Regions from separate parts of the Brevibacillus sp. AY1 genome, predicted to be linked through region 2. Evidence: riboswitches for the same ligand, from Rfam matches in the RefSeq annotation. Region 2 holds a riboswitch; the other holds the start of a gene.
What was found. Region 2 has a riboswitch for lysine ahead of JZI27_RS23050 (transporter substrate-binding domain-containing protein). Riboswitches for the same ligand answer to the same signal wherever they lie in the genome.

Region 1 (7,892 bases), on a different contig from region 2:
TGTCTACGCAGACGTGGAAAATCTCACGCGTTGCGATGTCGCGAGGTACGAGGTTTCCGTATGCCGGATATTTTTCTTCGAGGAAGTACCAAGGCTTACCATCTTTATAGGTCCAAATACGTCCACCTTCACCACGCGCAGACTCGGACATCAGACGAAGCTTGTCGTCACCCGGGATTGCGGTAGGGTGAATTTGGATCATTTCACCATTTGCATAAATAACACCTTGCTGGTAAGCGATCGAAGCAGCTGTACCGGTGTTGATAATGGAGTTGGTCGATTTACCGAAGATGATACCAGGGCCACCTGTTGCCAGGATGACTGCATCCGCACGGAAGGATTCAATTTCACCGGAACGCAGGTTTTGAGCAGTAATACCGCGACAGGTTCCAGAATCATCGAGTACCGCACCGAGGAAATCCCAATATTCATACTTGGTTACAAGACCTTCCGCTTCATAGCGGCGTACTTGTTCGTCCAAAGCGTAGAGCAATTGTTGTCCGGTCGTTGCACCAGCAAACGCCGTACGGTGATGCTTGGTTCCCCCAAAACGACGGAAGTCCAAAAGACCTTCAGGTGTACGGTTGAACATAACGCCCATACGGTCCAGCATGTAGATGATTCCAGGTGCTGCGTCTGCCATTGCTTTTACAGGCGGTTGGTTCGCCAAGAAGTCGCCACCGTACACGGTATCATCAAAGTGTTCCCAGGTGGAGTCGCCTTCTCCTTTTGTATTAACCGCACCGTTGATACCGCCCTGTGCGCAAACGGAGTGAGAGCGCTTTACTGGAACCAGAGAGAACAGTTGGACGGGAACGCCTTTTTCTGCTGCTTTGATGGTAGCCATCAAGCCGGCCAGACCACCACCGACAATGATCAGTTTACCTTTTGCCATGACTTTGTCCTCCTATCCCTATGAAATAAACGCCGACATCGCGCGCAAGCCGATGAACGTTACGATTACGAATACTGCCATTGTAAAGTATGTTGCAATCCGTTGGGAACGAGGTCCAACGGTGATTCCCCAGTGTACGAGGAACGACCAGATTCCGTTCGAGAAGTGGAAGGTCGTGCTTACAATCCCGATCGCGTAGAACACGATCATAGCAGGATTGCTAAGTATGTCAGCCATCATGTCAAAATTCACTTCTGCTCCCAGCGCTTTTTGGATGCGCGTTTCCCACACGTGCCAAACGATGAAGATAAGCGTAATGATACCTGTCAACCGTTGCCACAGGAACAATTGGTTCCGGAGGTAGCCGAAGTTCCCTACATTTTGTTTCGCTTGGAAAGCAATGTAAAGACCGTAGACCGCATGGAACAGGATCGGGATGTAAATGAGAACAAATTCAAGAACCAGAAGAAACGGAACGTTTTCAATGAGGCCTACAGCCGTATTGAATTCTTCTGGTCCACGGGTTGCTTGATAGTTTGCCGTCAGGTGGAACAGCAAGAACAGCCCGATGGGAAACAAACCTAAGAGAGAGTGAAGCTTGTGACTGAGAAAGCTATGGCCTTTCGCCATACAATGGTCCCCCTTTCAATGTATCTAACGCTCTTTTACTAGATCCTTCTCTCATATCCTAACCCATTGCCTTATCCGTTAGACATGACGGGACGCCCGTCACACTCTTTGTCCTGAATTGACAAAATGTGTCGGAATACGAAAAAAAGAATGGCAAAACATTGACCAAAACAATTGTACTCCTGTCTGTTGGGAGCGTCAAGACAATGAATAGACTAAATCCATTGATAGAACAAACGATTTGAAATCCTGTCCTTTTTCTCTATGAATGTGTCATGAACCACGCATGACCCTCATAATCTAGTACAGACAGGAGGGAAGTAGAGTGAAAGAAACCGATCAACTGGCAGCCTTGTTTCCTGCTCCGTCCATCGCCCACGCGGAAAGGATGAACATGCCCTATCTTGGCTATCTTTTGCTGCGCGAAACTTTGACCCAAACCCTTCTTGGAGAAAGCGAAAGTCCGATTCTCTACTGGATGGGAAAGAACATGGGACGAAAGATTCCGATCCAATCGGCCAATGGAATCATCCTGCCCTTCATTAGACTGGGACTGGGGCAGCTCGACCTGCTGGAGGAATCTCCGCAATATATCAGCTACAGCCTCACCCACACGATCTACCCTCATCTGTCCACAGAACGTCTCAGCCGCTCCCTCTCATTGGAATGCGGAGTGATCGCCGGAGCAATCGAGCAATGGCTGGGCAAGGAGACAGTGGTACAAATGGAAGTCGAGGAGCAGGGGAGCAAAAGCTTGGTCATTCGCGCGTGCTTCTAGCTGCTTATGACTTGAAAAAACCCCCTCTTCCACAATAAAGAGGGGGGAGGTTTCTACAAGCCGTATACGACAGCCGTTTGTTCGACATCCAGTCCGTATGCCGTATGTAAGCTGCGCACGGCCAGGTCAGTCAAATCTGCAGGTATGACACAAGATACCTTGATATCGGAAGTAGATACCATCTTGATCGTAATTTGCTGTTCGGCAAGCACGCGGAACATTTCTGCAGCAACGCCGGGATTGTTCACCATTCCAGCGCCTACGATCGATACTTTGGTCAAGCCTTCCTCGTGATCTATCTTATCAAAGCCAAGCATTTCCCGATTCTTAGCCAGCGTATCCAGCGCATGCTTCAAATCGCCGGACGCCACCGTAAAGGATATATTGGTCACATCCGCATCATAGGAGCTTTGGATAATGATGTCTACGTTAACCTGATGATCAGCCAGCGTATTGAAGAGGCGAGAGAGCGTTCCAACCTTCGCCGGCATGCCAACTACCGTGATCTTCGCCACCTCTTCATCATGCGCTACACCACTAACTACTCTTCCTGTTTCCATTTGGGGAGCCTCCTCTACGAACGTTCCTTCTTCCGATGTAAAGCTGGAGCGGACGACCAGTTTTACCTTGTACTTTTTGGCTGCCTCGACCGAACGAGGGTGGAGGACACCAGCCCCCAGATTCGCCAGCTCAAGCATCTCGTCATAGGAGATGCGATCCAGCTTGCGTGCAGCGGGAACTACACGCGGATCAGCCGTGTAGACCCCCGATACATCTGTAAAGATCTCGCATCTGTCAGCCTTTAGGCTTGCCGCCAAAGTCACGGCAGAGGTATCCGATCCGCCACGTCCCAGGGTGGTAATTTCGCCTTCGTCGCTGATACCTTGAAAACCTGCTACGATGACGACGCGACCACGGCTCAATTCCGCACGAATGCGCGTCGGGTCAATTTCCTTGATCCTAGCACGGCTGTGAATGGCTTCCGTCGTGATCCCGGCTTGCCAGCCAGTCAACGAAATAGCGTCGTAGCCTTTTTGGTGCAAGGCCATAGAGAGCAGGGCAATCGATACCTGTTCCCCTGTGCTCAGGAGCATATCCATTTCTCTTTCTGAGGGATAGGGCGTAATCTCCTTGGCCATATCGACCAGCACGTCCGTCGATTTGCCCATCGCGGACAATATGATCACCATGTCGTGACCTTCTTCTTTATTTGCGATAATCCGATCAGCAACTCGCAAAATTCGCTCAATGGTACCTACAGAAGTACCACCATATTTCTGCACGATCAATCCCACGGCACTTCTCTCCTTTTTCTCGTATCCATATCCATATCGTTCTCTATTTTTTATCTGTGTTTTCTATATAAAATGTACAAAAAAGACACCAACAAGGAATCTCACCTGTCGCTGTCTATGATTTCGACATACCGGCTCCTCCTTCCCAATACACGCGGACAGTAAAGGATGACCATCGGAATATATCCCGTCATCACTCACACTGACACACCGTGAGATAGCTCTCCATCCAGCAACCGGACATTGCCTGGATGACAGTCCTGTGTTTATTCAACACAAGCCCAGCATGAAAAGCAGCGGGTCGCTCTTCACACTTCGGCGAATTCCCCTTTCCCATACCCTTCACAGACACCCGATCTCAGGGAGGTACTCTTGGTTTTCGCGCCTCTACCTCACTCCTTTGGGGAAGTGAGGCCAACTATTCTGTTTGAATGGGATTATATCATGGAGCTTGTAGCAGTTCAATTCCTTTTTATTCTGGATTATGTTTCCAGCTTTCTCAGATGAGCAATGATCTCTCGTGCCAGCTTATCTCCGAACCCTAATTGGCGGAAGTCTTCGACGCTAGCCTCGCGCATTTTTTTCAACGAGCCAAAATGCGTAAATAACTGTTTGCGTCTCTTTTCGCCAATGCCCGGAATCTCGTCCAGCTGGGAGGACAGCATCGTCTTGGAACGCGATTGCCGGTGAAAGGTAATCGCAAACCGGTGCACCTCATCCTGGATTCGCTGCAGCAAGTAAAATTCATAGCTGTCCCGTCTAAGCTCCACCGTTTCAGGCGGATCACCATACATCAGCTCGGCTGTTCGGTGCTTGTCATCCTTCGCCAAGCCACAAACAGGAATGTACAGACCCAATTCGTTTTCCAGCACATCCATCGCTGCGCTAATTTGACCTTTTCCCCCATCGATCACGATCAGATCAGGCATTTCCTGGTTTTCCTTGAGCAGGCGCGTGTATCGGCGGCGGATCACTTCACGCATGGATCCGTAATCATCGGGGCCTTCGACGGTCTTGATCTTGAACTTGCGATATTCCTTCTTGTCCGGGCGGCCATTCGTAAACACAACCATCGCGGAAACAGGCTCTGTCCCTTGAATATTCGAGTTGTCAAACGCTTCGATCCGATGTGGGGTCCCGATCCCGAGAATATGCCCCAGATTGTGAACAGCTTGGATAGTCCGGGCATCGTCTTTGGACATCAGCGCAAATTTTTCCTGTAGAGCTATACGTGCGTTTTCACTCGCCATCTGCACCAGCTCGCGTTTTTTACCGCGCTTGGGAGCATGGACTTTCACACCTAGCCACTCTGCCAGAAGATCGGGATCGCTGGTCTCGGGCAATAATATCTCCTTGGGCAGAACATTTTGCTTGTCATAGTAAAATTGGCTCACATATGACATAAAATCTTCTGCCTCATCGCCATAATAGGGGAACGAGGTCGTCTGACGCTCAATCATTTTCCCTTTCCTCATATAGAAGATCTGAATGCACATCCAGCCTTTATCCACTGCATAGCCGATAATATCGCGATCGACCGTATCAGCCATCGTGATCTTCTGTTTTTCCATCACGGCTTCGATGCTCTTGATCTGGTCGCGGTATTCCTTCGCCCGCTCAAAATCCATGTTCTCCGATGCGTGAAGCATTTTTTCCGTCAGCTGCTTTTTCATCTCTTCATGTCCGCCGTCAAGAAAACGGCTGATCTCGTCGACCAGACGCTGATTTTCCTCTTGAGAAACGTCGTACACACAGGGCGCCAGACACTGCCCCAGATGATAATAGAGACATACCTGCTTCGGCATCGTTTTGCACTTGCGCAAAGGATACAGGCGATCCAGCAATTTTTTGACTTCCCCTGCATCCCCAGCGTTGGGATAGGGTCCAAAGTAACGCGCCTTGTCCTTTAATACCTTGCGCGTAATCTCCAAACGAGGTTGCTTTTCATTCGTGATCTTGATGTATGGGTACGTTTTATCGTCCTTAAGCATCACATTGTAACGAGGATTGTGCTGTTTGATCAGATTGCACTCCAGAATCAAGGCCTCAATCGCGGAGGAGACGACAATATATTCAAAATCTGTAATTTCACTCACTAAAAGCTGCGTCTTGCCATCATGGCTTCCTGTAAAATAGGAACGAACGCGGTTCTTCAGCACTTTGGCCTTCCCCACGTAGATGATTTCTCCCACAGCGTTTTTCATCAGGTAGCAGCCTGGCTTTTCAGGCAAGACCCCTAACTTGTCTTTCAAGGAGCTGTTCAAAGCTGCTCCCTCCTTCCAGATACGTTCCATGCATCATCGTATCATGTTTGCCAACTGATGAAAATCATTAGGCGTTCGGAATCACCCGGAAAAGAAAAGCAGCACTTGCACATCCATGCAAATGCTGCTTCTGCCTTCCGTTATGGCCGATCGGTCACCTTACAGGTGCTTGCCTACTGTCGCCATCAGTGCTTCTTTTGGTTGGAAGCCGATTACTTTATCGACAGGTTGACCATCCTTGAACACGATCAGTGTAGGGATAGACATAACGCCAAAACGACCTGCAGATTCTGGGTTGTCATCGACGTTTACCTTTACGATTTTGAGCTTGGAGCCCACTTCGCTGTCGATTTGCTCCAGCACCGGTGCAATCATTTTGCAAGGGCCGCACCAAGGTGCCCAAAAGTCAACAAGGACAGTTCCTTGCTCGATTTCTTGGGAAAAGTTTTGATCAGATGCATTTACGATAGCCATGAAAGTTACCTCCTTGATCTCTTCCTACGGAAAAAAGTACCTCACACATTTAGTATATCATCCCTGCATCAATATGACTACGGCGCCAGACACTTTCCGCACTCTTCCGTTAGTGTGTCCTGCCAAGCGTTATTCTAACGGTCCATCACCGATTCTTTCGTTCTTTACTGCCCCGTTTGCTTTAAACGATGGATGTCCCTCTCGTGATCATATGATTACCGTCACGACGTTCAATGCGATCAAAGCGGCGGTAGGAATCCGCGGACAAAAAAACGCCCCGAGCTTCGGGACGTTATGTTCCTTCTCTATTTGTTTAAACAAGAACCTTTTTGAACTCTGCTGTAAGCAATGGCACGACTTCAAACAAGTCGCCGACGATTCCATAATCTGCAATCTGGAAAATCGGTGCTTCCGGATCCTTGTTGATCGCCACAATAATTTTCGAGCTGGACATACCAGCCAAGTGTTGAATGGCGCCAGAAATACCGCAAGCGATGTACAAATCAGGTGTTACTACCTTTCCGGTCTGACCGATTTGCATGGAGTAATCGCAGTAATCCGCGTCGCATGCACCGCGAGACGCGCCGACTGCAGCACCCAGAACTTCAGCCAGTTCATACAACGGCTGGAAGCCTTCTGCGCTTTTCACTCCGCGACCGCCGGAGATGATAACCTTCGCTTCAGACAAATCGACTTTGCCGCTTGTTTTGCTCACAACTTCTTTTACAATTGTACGCAAATCCTTGATTTCCAAATCAACCGGAACAACCGAAGCCGTTTTCGAAGCGTCTGCCTCTCCCACTGCGATATTGTTCGGACGGATGGTGATGAACACCTTTCCATCATTGAACTTGCGTTTTTGGAAGGCTTTCCCTGCGTAAATCGGGCGAACAAAAACAGGTCCTGCCTCCACCCCTGTTACGTCAGAAACCAGTCCGAACCCGAGACGAGCTGCAACACGAGGAGCAACGTCACGTCCGATTGCTGTATGACCCAAGACAACAGCATCTGGAGACACGAATTCGATCAATTGTGTAACTGCTTGCGCATATGCATCAGGTGTGTACTGCGCCAATGCCTCGTGCTCAGCCGTGTAGACTGAAGCTGCTCCATGCTGGCCGAGAATCGCCGCGTGAGCTGCTGCACCTGCCCCAAAAACGCCTGCGACCACTTCGCCACCTTCTGCAATGATCTGTGCTGCAGCAAGGGCTTCCAGCGATACATTACGCAGCTGTCCGTCGCGAACCTCTGCCAATACAAGTACTTTTTTCATGGAAATCCTCTCCCTCTCTCTTAGATCACTTTCGCTTCGTTGCGCAACAGTTGCACCAATTCAGACGCCTGTGCAGCCAGATCACCGGACAAGATGCGCCCAGCCTGTTTTGTTGGCGGCAAAATTTGATCTACAATCTCAGTCTTCGCTTTTACCTCATCGGCAGACAGACCGAGATCATCAGCAGAGAGACGGTCCAGAGGCTTTTTCTTTGCTTTCATGATCCCTGGCAGGGAAGGGTAACGCGGCTCGTTCAAGCCTTGTTGAGCTGTGATCAATACAG
Region 2 (7,892 bases):
CGACCAACTATGCGTTTATTGAATTTTATATCACGGCAGCAGCTCTGTATTTGCTCATGACGACATTTCTTTCTTATTTCCTGAAAAAGTTAGAATTCCGCATGTCGCAAAGCGAGCGTTAGGAGGAAGCGAAAACAATGAGCAACCGTGCCGTAGAAGCAAAGCGTGACAATAATCAGTCAATCATTGTGGTGAAAGATCTTCACAAAAGCTTTGGTAACCTGGAAGTGTTAAAAGGAATTGATCTCATCGTCAATCGAGGCGAAGTAGTCTCGTTGATTGGCGCCAGCGGTTCAGGTAAAAGCACGCTGCTTCGTTGCTTGAACCGATTGGAAACGATCAGTGGTGGCGCCATTACCATCGATGGCATTCCACTAAATGAGTCCTTGAAACATGTGAGCCAAATTCGGCGTGAAGTGGGGATGGTCTTTCAGCAGTTCAATCTCTTTCCCCATATGACTGTTCTGGAGAATGTGATGGAAGCGCCTATTCAGGTAAACAAAGTGACCAAAGACGAGGCAAGGAAGATTGCGGTCAACCTGTTGGAGAAAGTAGGGTTGTCAGATAAGCAAGATGTGTATCCGCGAAAGCTGTCAGGGGGTCAACAACAACGCGTCGCGATTGCAAGAGCGCTTGCCATGAATCCAAAAATCATGTTGTTCGACGAGCCGACCTCGGCACTTGACCCGGAGTTGGTGGGCGAAGTGCTCCAGGTCATGAAGCAGTTGGCCAAGGAAGGGATGACGATGGTTGTAGTGACCCACGAGATGCAGTTTGCTCGCGAAGTAGCCGATCGGGTGATTTTTATGCATAATGGGCTCATCGAGGAACAAGGAAATCCACAAGAGGTCTTGGTCAATCCCAAAAGCGAGCGCTTGAAATCGTTTTTGCGGATGATCAAATAAGAGAAAAACGCTCCACTTCGGTAGATGGCTAGGTCACACTTGCCAATATACCAGAAGTGGGCGTTTTTTTAGGACAGGCTCCTACAGGCTCAGAACCAGCTTATTATGTACGGCGCGAGAGACACACGTCATCATCACATCCTGCGCCGCTCGCTCTTTCTCCGATAAGACCGAGTCATAATGAGCGACCTCGCCAGACAAGACTTCCACGGCGCAGGTGCCGCATCGACCGACACGGCAGGAGTAAGGAGATTTGATGCCTGCGGCAAGCAGTGCCGCTAGCAGGCTTTGGTCGCGTCCAACCGAAATCGTCCGCTTGCTTTGCCAAAGCTCCACGAGAAAGGGTTCACGCAGCATGGGGGCGGGTGGCGCAAATAATTCAAAGTGAATGTTTTGCTGAGGGTACCCATAGCTCCTCGCTGCTTCCTGAAACTGATTCACCATGGTCTCAGGGCCGCAAAAATAGACGTGCGTACCTACTCGCTGCTGGCGCATACCATCTGGTTTCATCGGTGATGAATCCGGGTCAGCAGAAAGGTATAAGTGACAGGAATCTCTATAGGTTTTCTGCAAGGTTTCATAAAAGGCGCACATCTCCCGGGACTTGGCTGCATAATGCAGCTCAAAGCTCCGTCCCTGGGCGACCAGCTCCGCCATCATCGACAGGAAGGGGGTAATGCCGATCCCTGCTGCATAAAAAACGTGATGCTTCGCACGGAAGCTGAGCGGGAAATGATTTTTGGGATAGCTGATGTAAAGCTCGGTCCCCTCTGAGACCTGATGATGCCAGTAAGCAGAGCCGCCTCGCGATTGTGCATGGAGTTGAACCGCGATCTCATAATGATCCGTAATGGCGGGTGCCTGGACCAAGGAGTAATGTCGTTCCAAAGTTCCCGCAGCCGAATTCAAATAGGTGGATATATGAGAGCCCGCACTGAAGGCAGGCAAGTCTGCATCTTCTTTGGAGACGAGAACAAATCGCTTCACGGAAGGCGTTTCTTGAATGATTTGTTTGACGAACACGTGGATTTTCGGTTGCATGACAGCCATCCCATTCTATCTGATTTCGAAGTACGCTCCCAAAGGGGGAATGAGCCAATTGGTACGGTAAGTGGAATTATCGAATGGAGGTGTAACCAAGGAATGCTTGCAAGCGCTTGGAATAATGCTCGGACACGCTTAGCTCCTCTCCGCAAAAATGGCACGAAATGACCGTCTCGTCTTCCGTTTGGTTCATCTTTTGACAGGCAGAGCAAAAAACCTGCCTGGTGTGCGGCCCGAAACCGTGACATTCCATCTCTTGTTCGGAAAATCCGGCGTCCTCTGCCAGTTGCCTCAAGGGCTCCAAAAGAGGCCATGAGACAAGCAGATAGAGGTAGGTACCGATCCATTGGCTGGAGAGCAGTGCGGACAATTCAGGCTGGTGCAAGCTTTCCAACGTGACAGGATGAACTTCCACTGGGAGGCTGCTTGCCGCAAGCTCGTTTCTGAGATCATGAGAAGCAGACTCACCTGTCTCATCCATCAAGAGCAGGTATCGCTGTTTTTGCATGCTTTACCCCCTCTCTTTTTGCAGCTCATATTCCAAATACTGAATGACTTGTTGCTTGTACAGCTTCATCCCTTTATATTCTGCAATAAACGCGGGCAGCTCTACCAGAACATGGTACAGCTGTTCCAGATAGGCCCGGTTTTGAGCCAGTTCATGTAAGGTGATCAAGTAGCTGTGGATCGTAAAGAGAACAGCGTGGCTTCGTGGCAAACGGAAGAGCTTTTGTACCTCTACACGCAAGTACACCGTCTCTCCGGCATTTTCTGCTGTGACCTGTTTGCGCATTTGTCCCCACTGGTGAAAGGTTTCGAGGGAAGCATCCAGCCTTTTGCCTGCATTAAGCGACCAGTTTCTTCGGACCCAGGGTTGGCCAACCTCCAGCTTCATGATAAAGTTGCGAATTTTCTCATCTAGGTTCCCATTTGCGAATCCAGGAATCGGACTGTGAATCTCTACGAAATTCATCCCCAGATTGAATTCGAGCGACCAGTTGGCTGGAAAACAAAGCTGGCCTGCATCCAGAAATAAATCACCGTCTCGCTGTCCCATCAGAATCAAATCCTCCTGCACATGGCGGCCAACGAAATCGAGTGGCTCCCAGGGAAGCGTCGAAACATCTCCGAAGACGAATTGCTGCGTTTCATTGAGCTTGTGGTTGGAAAACGTCCAGGAATTTCCCTCTTTCGTTAAGGAAAAGTCCTCCGGATAGGTTTCATGCAGATGATGCAGCACAAGGCTTGCGATTTCCCATTGTGCAGGTATCGTATGGGGGAGTGACTGATAGCAGCGGTTGGGATGATTGGCTAGCAGCGACCGCTTGAGTGTCATTTCCTCCAGGTATTCCGGCGTAACCTCGATGGCAATCGGTGGATCGAGAAGCACCGAATTGTTGGAGTAGCGATACGTATCGCTATTGAAGGGGTAAGGAAAACGGGATAGTTGGTCGGACATGGAGTGGAGGGTACCTCCTTTCGTTTTCAGATTATTCTACCATTTTATTATAACGAAAGAATCCGTGTGTTTGTACTCTTTTCGAAGAAACCTCATACATATTGTATGTTTCGTAAAATGTTTTTCTTGTGAATATGCTTTCCAAAACCTTCCGTTATTGACGGTTCTCCCGATAGATAGTATACTGATAAACAAATTTAATAAGACCTCACTTTCTACAGTGAGGTAGAGGCGCGATATTTAACAGTCCGTAGTGGAGTTCGAGAAAACGATGAGGCTAGGGAGAAGGAAATGTCGCCGAAGCTTGTAATATGCTCGGTATTACTTGCTGGGTCTGCAGTTAAGAGCTGCAGGACTGTCTCAATAAATTCCCCGATTTATTGAGTTGAGCTATCTCATTTGGGTTAAAGGGAGGTTTATGGGAAGACTATATAAATAGTGCGGCCAGAGACTTTCTCAGGTCGCTTTTTTGCGTTTTTCTCTAAGAATGTGTTGATCTTAGTAGCGTCATCCTACCATCATCAGAAAAATCAAAAGGAGAGAACAATCTTGAAAAAACTATCATCATTTCTCGCTATCTTTCTATCAGCAATGATCCTATTAACCGGGTGCGGTACAAGCTCGAGCAGCAGCCCAGCAGAGGCGCCTGCAGCTGCAAGCGATTCGACTTTTAAAGTAGGTCTTGAAGCAGGTTATGCGCCATTCAACTGGACGCAAATGGACGATTCCAATGGTGCCGTAAAAATCGACGGCAGCTCCGAATTTGCGGGTGGCTACGATGTAGAAATCGCGAAGAGAATTGCAGAAAGCTTGGGTAAAGAGTTGGTCATCGTGAAAACAGAATGGGATGGTCTGGTTCCAGCTTTAACCTCTGGCAAAATCGATGCCATCATCGCAGGCATGTCTCCAACTGCTGAGCGTAAAGAGACCATTGATTTCTCCGACAATTACTACAAATCCAACCTCGTGATGGTTGTGAAAAAAGGCAGTAAATATGAAGGTGCGACTTCGATCCAAGATTTTAAAGGAGCAAAAGTAACGGCACAATTAAATACCTTCCACTATTCCGTGATTCCCCAAATTGAAGGTGTGGAACAGCAACCGGCACTGGACAACTTCCCTGCGATGCGCGTTGCTCTGGAATCTGGCGTAATTGATGGATACGTTTCTGAGCGTCCTGAAGCGGTGAGTGCGGCAGCAGCGAATCCGAACTTTGTGATGGTGGAATTCAAAGACGGCTTCCAGACCTCCGAAGATGATACGGCAATCGCGGTAGGTGTGCAAAAGGGCAGCGAATTGACTCAAAAAATCAATGAAGCACTGACTGGCATCTCTGAAGATGAGCGTACCCAGATTATGGATGAAGCTATCAAGAATCAGCCAGCAGCACAATAACAGAGTCGAGAAACCGGCTGCATGCACGTGCAGTCGGTTTTAACTGATCCTGAGAGCCTCCCAGGCAGACAGTAGCATAGAAAAGGAAGATGAAATGGAGGACAAACATGAGCTTCGAGTGGATTGTCAGAATACTTTCTGAAAACTGGCCCATGTTCCTGCGCGGAGCGGGGACCACACTGTATATCGCTTTGATCGGTACTATATTGGGGGCAGTGATCGGGCTATTGGCTGGGGTGATCCGCACGATTCCACTTCCGGAACGTGGAGCCAAACGAATCGGTCTGAAAGTGATAAATGCCCTATTCTCCACTTATATTGAATTTTTCCGGGGAACACCGATGATCGTGCAGGCGATGGTGATCTATTATGGTTCTGCTTTAGCCTTTGGCATGGATATCGATCGGTTGTTTGCCGCTGTCTTTATCGTGTCCATCAATACAGGAGCCTATATGGCAGAGATCGTTCGCGGCGGCATTGTTTCCGTTGATAAAGGCCAATACGAAGCCGCTCAAGCGATTGGGATGAACCATCTGCAAACGATGTTTCACGTTGTCTTGCCGCAGGTCATTCGCAATATCCTGCCAGCAACGGGGAATCAATTCGTCATCAATATCAAGGATACGTCCGTACTGAACGTGATTTCCGTAACGGAGCTGTATTTCACTACAAAATCGATCTCGGGGAACAACTTCCGGTATTTTGAAACGTTCTTTGTGGCTTGCGCGATTTACTTAATCATGACGGTGATCGTCTCCAGAGTACTTCGTTATCTGGAACGAAAGCTGGATGGACCAGAGAATTACACGATGACGGACAAGCAACTTGAAGCACGATAATGGGGGAAGGAGGAGTGATCATGGACACCATCATTGATATTCAGCATTTGAACAAGTCTTATGGAACCCATCAGGTACTCCGGGACATCAATTTTTCCGTGAACAAAGGGGAAGTCGTCACGATTATCGGATCCTCGGGGTCTGGGAAATCTACCCTTCTTCGCTGCATCAATCTCTTGGAAAAACCAAGTGGCGGTCAAATCATCTATCGTGGCGATAACATTTTGGACGAGAAGCATGATGTTTTTGCTTACCGCAGACATCTGGGTATGGTGTTTCAGCAGTTTAACCTGTTCAATAACCACAATGTCTTGAATAACTGCGTGGTGGGACAAGTAAAAGTGTTGAAGCGATCCAGGGAAGAGGCAGAGAAGGTAGCGATGAAGTATTTGCAGGTCGTCGGGATGGACAAATACATCAACGCCAAACCGAAACAGCTATCTGGCGGACAAAAGCAGCGGGTGGCTATTGCCAGGGCGCTGTCCATGGACCCGGATGTACTGCTGTTTGATGAACCAACGTCTGCGCTCGACCCGGAAATGGTCGGTGAAGTGCTGAAGGTCATGAAGGAGCTCGCCGGATCAGGTCTCACCATGCTGATTGTTACGCATGAGATGGAGTTTGCGAAGGATGTCTCTGATCGTGTCGTGTTTATGGACAAAGGCGTCATTGCAGAAGAGGGAAGTCCAGATCAGATATTCAATCATCCGACGCAGGAACGGACGAGAGAGTTCTTGGCGCGTACGTTGAAACAGGCGTAGTGCTGCAAAGCAGATATACACATGCAAAGGGCTTGGCATTGCGCGGCCAGATTGCGAGTACGTCAGATAAACGCAGGATTTTGCGTGTGTCTGGCGTTTTTTTTGTGGCCATTTCGCTACAAAGAATCCAGCAAAATACGGATGCAGTCATTCGTACATACGGCGGTACCAGGCTTTGTGGACCGGTCATTCAACCGGATAAGCCCCGATTTGATATACTGTACGATTTGTGTTCGGCTCCAGCCTACAAGCTGCCCGGCAAGCAGCTTATCCATGCGATAGCGAATGTCAGCGTGTTCGATGAAGATCTTCACTTCCTTGATCCCGCTCGTCTGACAGTCTATGATGTTGATGGACTCTGGACCCGTCGTCTCGATGGGTAGCTCTTCTTCCAGCACACGGGCATGTTCCCGGAACGACTTGTATATGGCCAGTTTTTTGTTCCACGTATGTCCTCTCACATTTGTAGATGAAGAAGCGGTATACGTTTTTTTCGTTAGAATTGTGACGACGAATGTCTGTATCCGTAAGCAGCGTCCAATAAAGCTCGATGGTATGCATGTCCTTCACCTCACGAGAAGATAAAGGAACGCGAAGGCCTATTTGAATGTATTGCAGGGTGAACCAAGAAGAAGACTCACCCAAAGGGCGAATCTCCGGAGCGAATCTCCGGGTCTTTTTCTGCTTGTCGCTTGATCTCAAGTAAAGTTCCGGCGGATCGTTTCCAAAAAAGTCTGGACCGCAGGAGCCATATACCGATTTTTCATATACGCCAAATAAATGGTTCGATCCAATGCAGGGGAAGCAATCGTTTTTCGAACAATGGAAGCATCGGTCAATTCAGACACATAATTTTCGGGGATGATGGTAATTCCCAGATTTTCTCTCACTAATGTCAAAGCCGTTTCAAAACGCTCAATTTCAAATTTGATCCTCGGAGTCACGTGTTCGAGTGAAAAGGCGCGTAAAATATCTTCTCTGGTCTGAAACCCTTCCGTACTAATGATGAAGGGTTCACCTTCCAGTTCCACGATTCGAATAGATTCCTTTTTTGCCAGTGGGTGATCTCTGTGCATCACCAGGATTAATTTTTCATCGTATAAAGGGATGGACTCGATATCGTCTTCATGGATGGACTGGTTTGTTATGAGCAGGTGAGTTTGATACTTTCGGAGTGATTCCTTCACGGCTTTTCCGCTCAGCACTTCAATCAGCTTGATGTTTATGGAAGGAAAACGCCCCTGATACTCCCGGATTACTTTGGGAATCCAATGCTTTACAGACTCGATAATGCCAATGATCAGCTCACCGCTGCCAATCTGCTTTACCTCTTCCATCTCTTTTTTCAACATGTTCATCTGAGAGAGAAGCAGTACGGATTTCTTGTATAAAATTTTACCAGCGTCAGTCAGTTCGACCTTTCTGGTATTTCTTTCTAGTAACGGTGAGCCGATCTCTTGTTCCAGATTTTTGATCGCATTGCTTAATG

Region 1: it holds a riboswitch for lysine, as region 2 does, so the genes downstream of both, JZI27_RS11580 (aspartate kinase) here and JZI27_RS23050 (transporter substrate-binding domain-containing protein) in region 2, are expected to answer to the same signal.

Annotation. Positions count from the first base shown of each region.
Region 1 covers NZ_JAFLPN010000011.1:77,633-85,524, reverse strand. The annotation lists gene sdhA (succinate dehydrogenase flavoprotein subunit) at 1-895, opposite strand, end outside; gene JZI27_RS11590 (succinate dehydrogenase cytochrome b558 subunit) at 914-1,525, opposite strand; gene JZI27_RS11585 (DUF2507 domain-containing protein) at 1,851-2,303, shown strand; gene JZI27_RS11580 (aspartate kinase) at 2,357-3,598, opposite strand; lysine riboswitch at 3,809-3,996, opposite strand; gene uvrC (excinuclease ABC subunit UvrC) at 4,081-5,862, opposite strand; gene trxA (thioredoxin) at 6,022-6,336, opposite strand; gene JZI27_RS11565 (electron transfer flavoprotein subunit alpha/FixB family protein) at 6,650-7,609, opposite strand; gene JZI27_RS11560 (electron transfer flavoprotein subunit beta/FixA family protein) at 7,630-7,892, opposite strand, start outside.
Region 2 covers NZ_JAFLPN010000055.1:7,687-15,578, forward strand. The annotation lists gene JZI27_RS23025 (amino acid ABC transporter permease) at 1-122, shown strand, start outside; gene JZI27_RS23030 (amino acid ABC transporter ATP-binding protein) at 138-905, shown strand; gene JZI27_RS23035 (PDR/VanB family oxidoreductase) at 987-1,946, opposite strand; gene JZI27_RS23040 (dimethylamine monooxygenase subunit DmmA family protein) at 2,023-2,457, opposite strand; gene JZI27_RS23045 (heme-dependent oxidative N-demethylase family protein) at 2,461-3,408, opposite strand; lysine riboswitch at 3,627-3,809, shown strand; gene JZI27_RS23050 (transporter substrate-binding domain-containing protein) at 3,958-4,803, shown strand; gene JZI27_RS23055 (amino acid ABC transporter permease) at 4,911-5,642, shown strand; gene JZI27_RS23060 (amino acid ABC transporter ATP-binding protein) at 5,663-6,403, shown strand; gene JZI27_RS23065 (S4 domain-containing protein) at 6,520-6,801, opposite strand; gene JZI27_RS23070 (LysR family transcriptional regulator) at 7,102-7,892, opposite strand, start outside.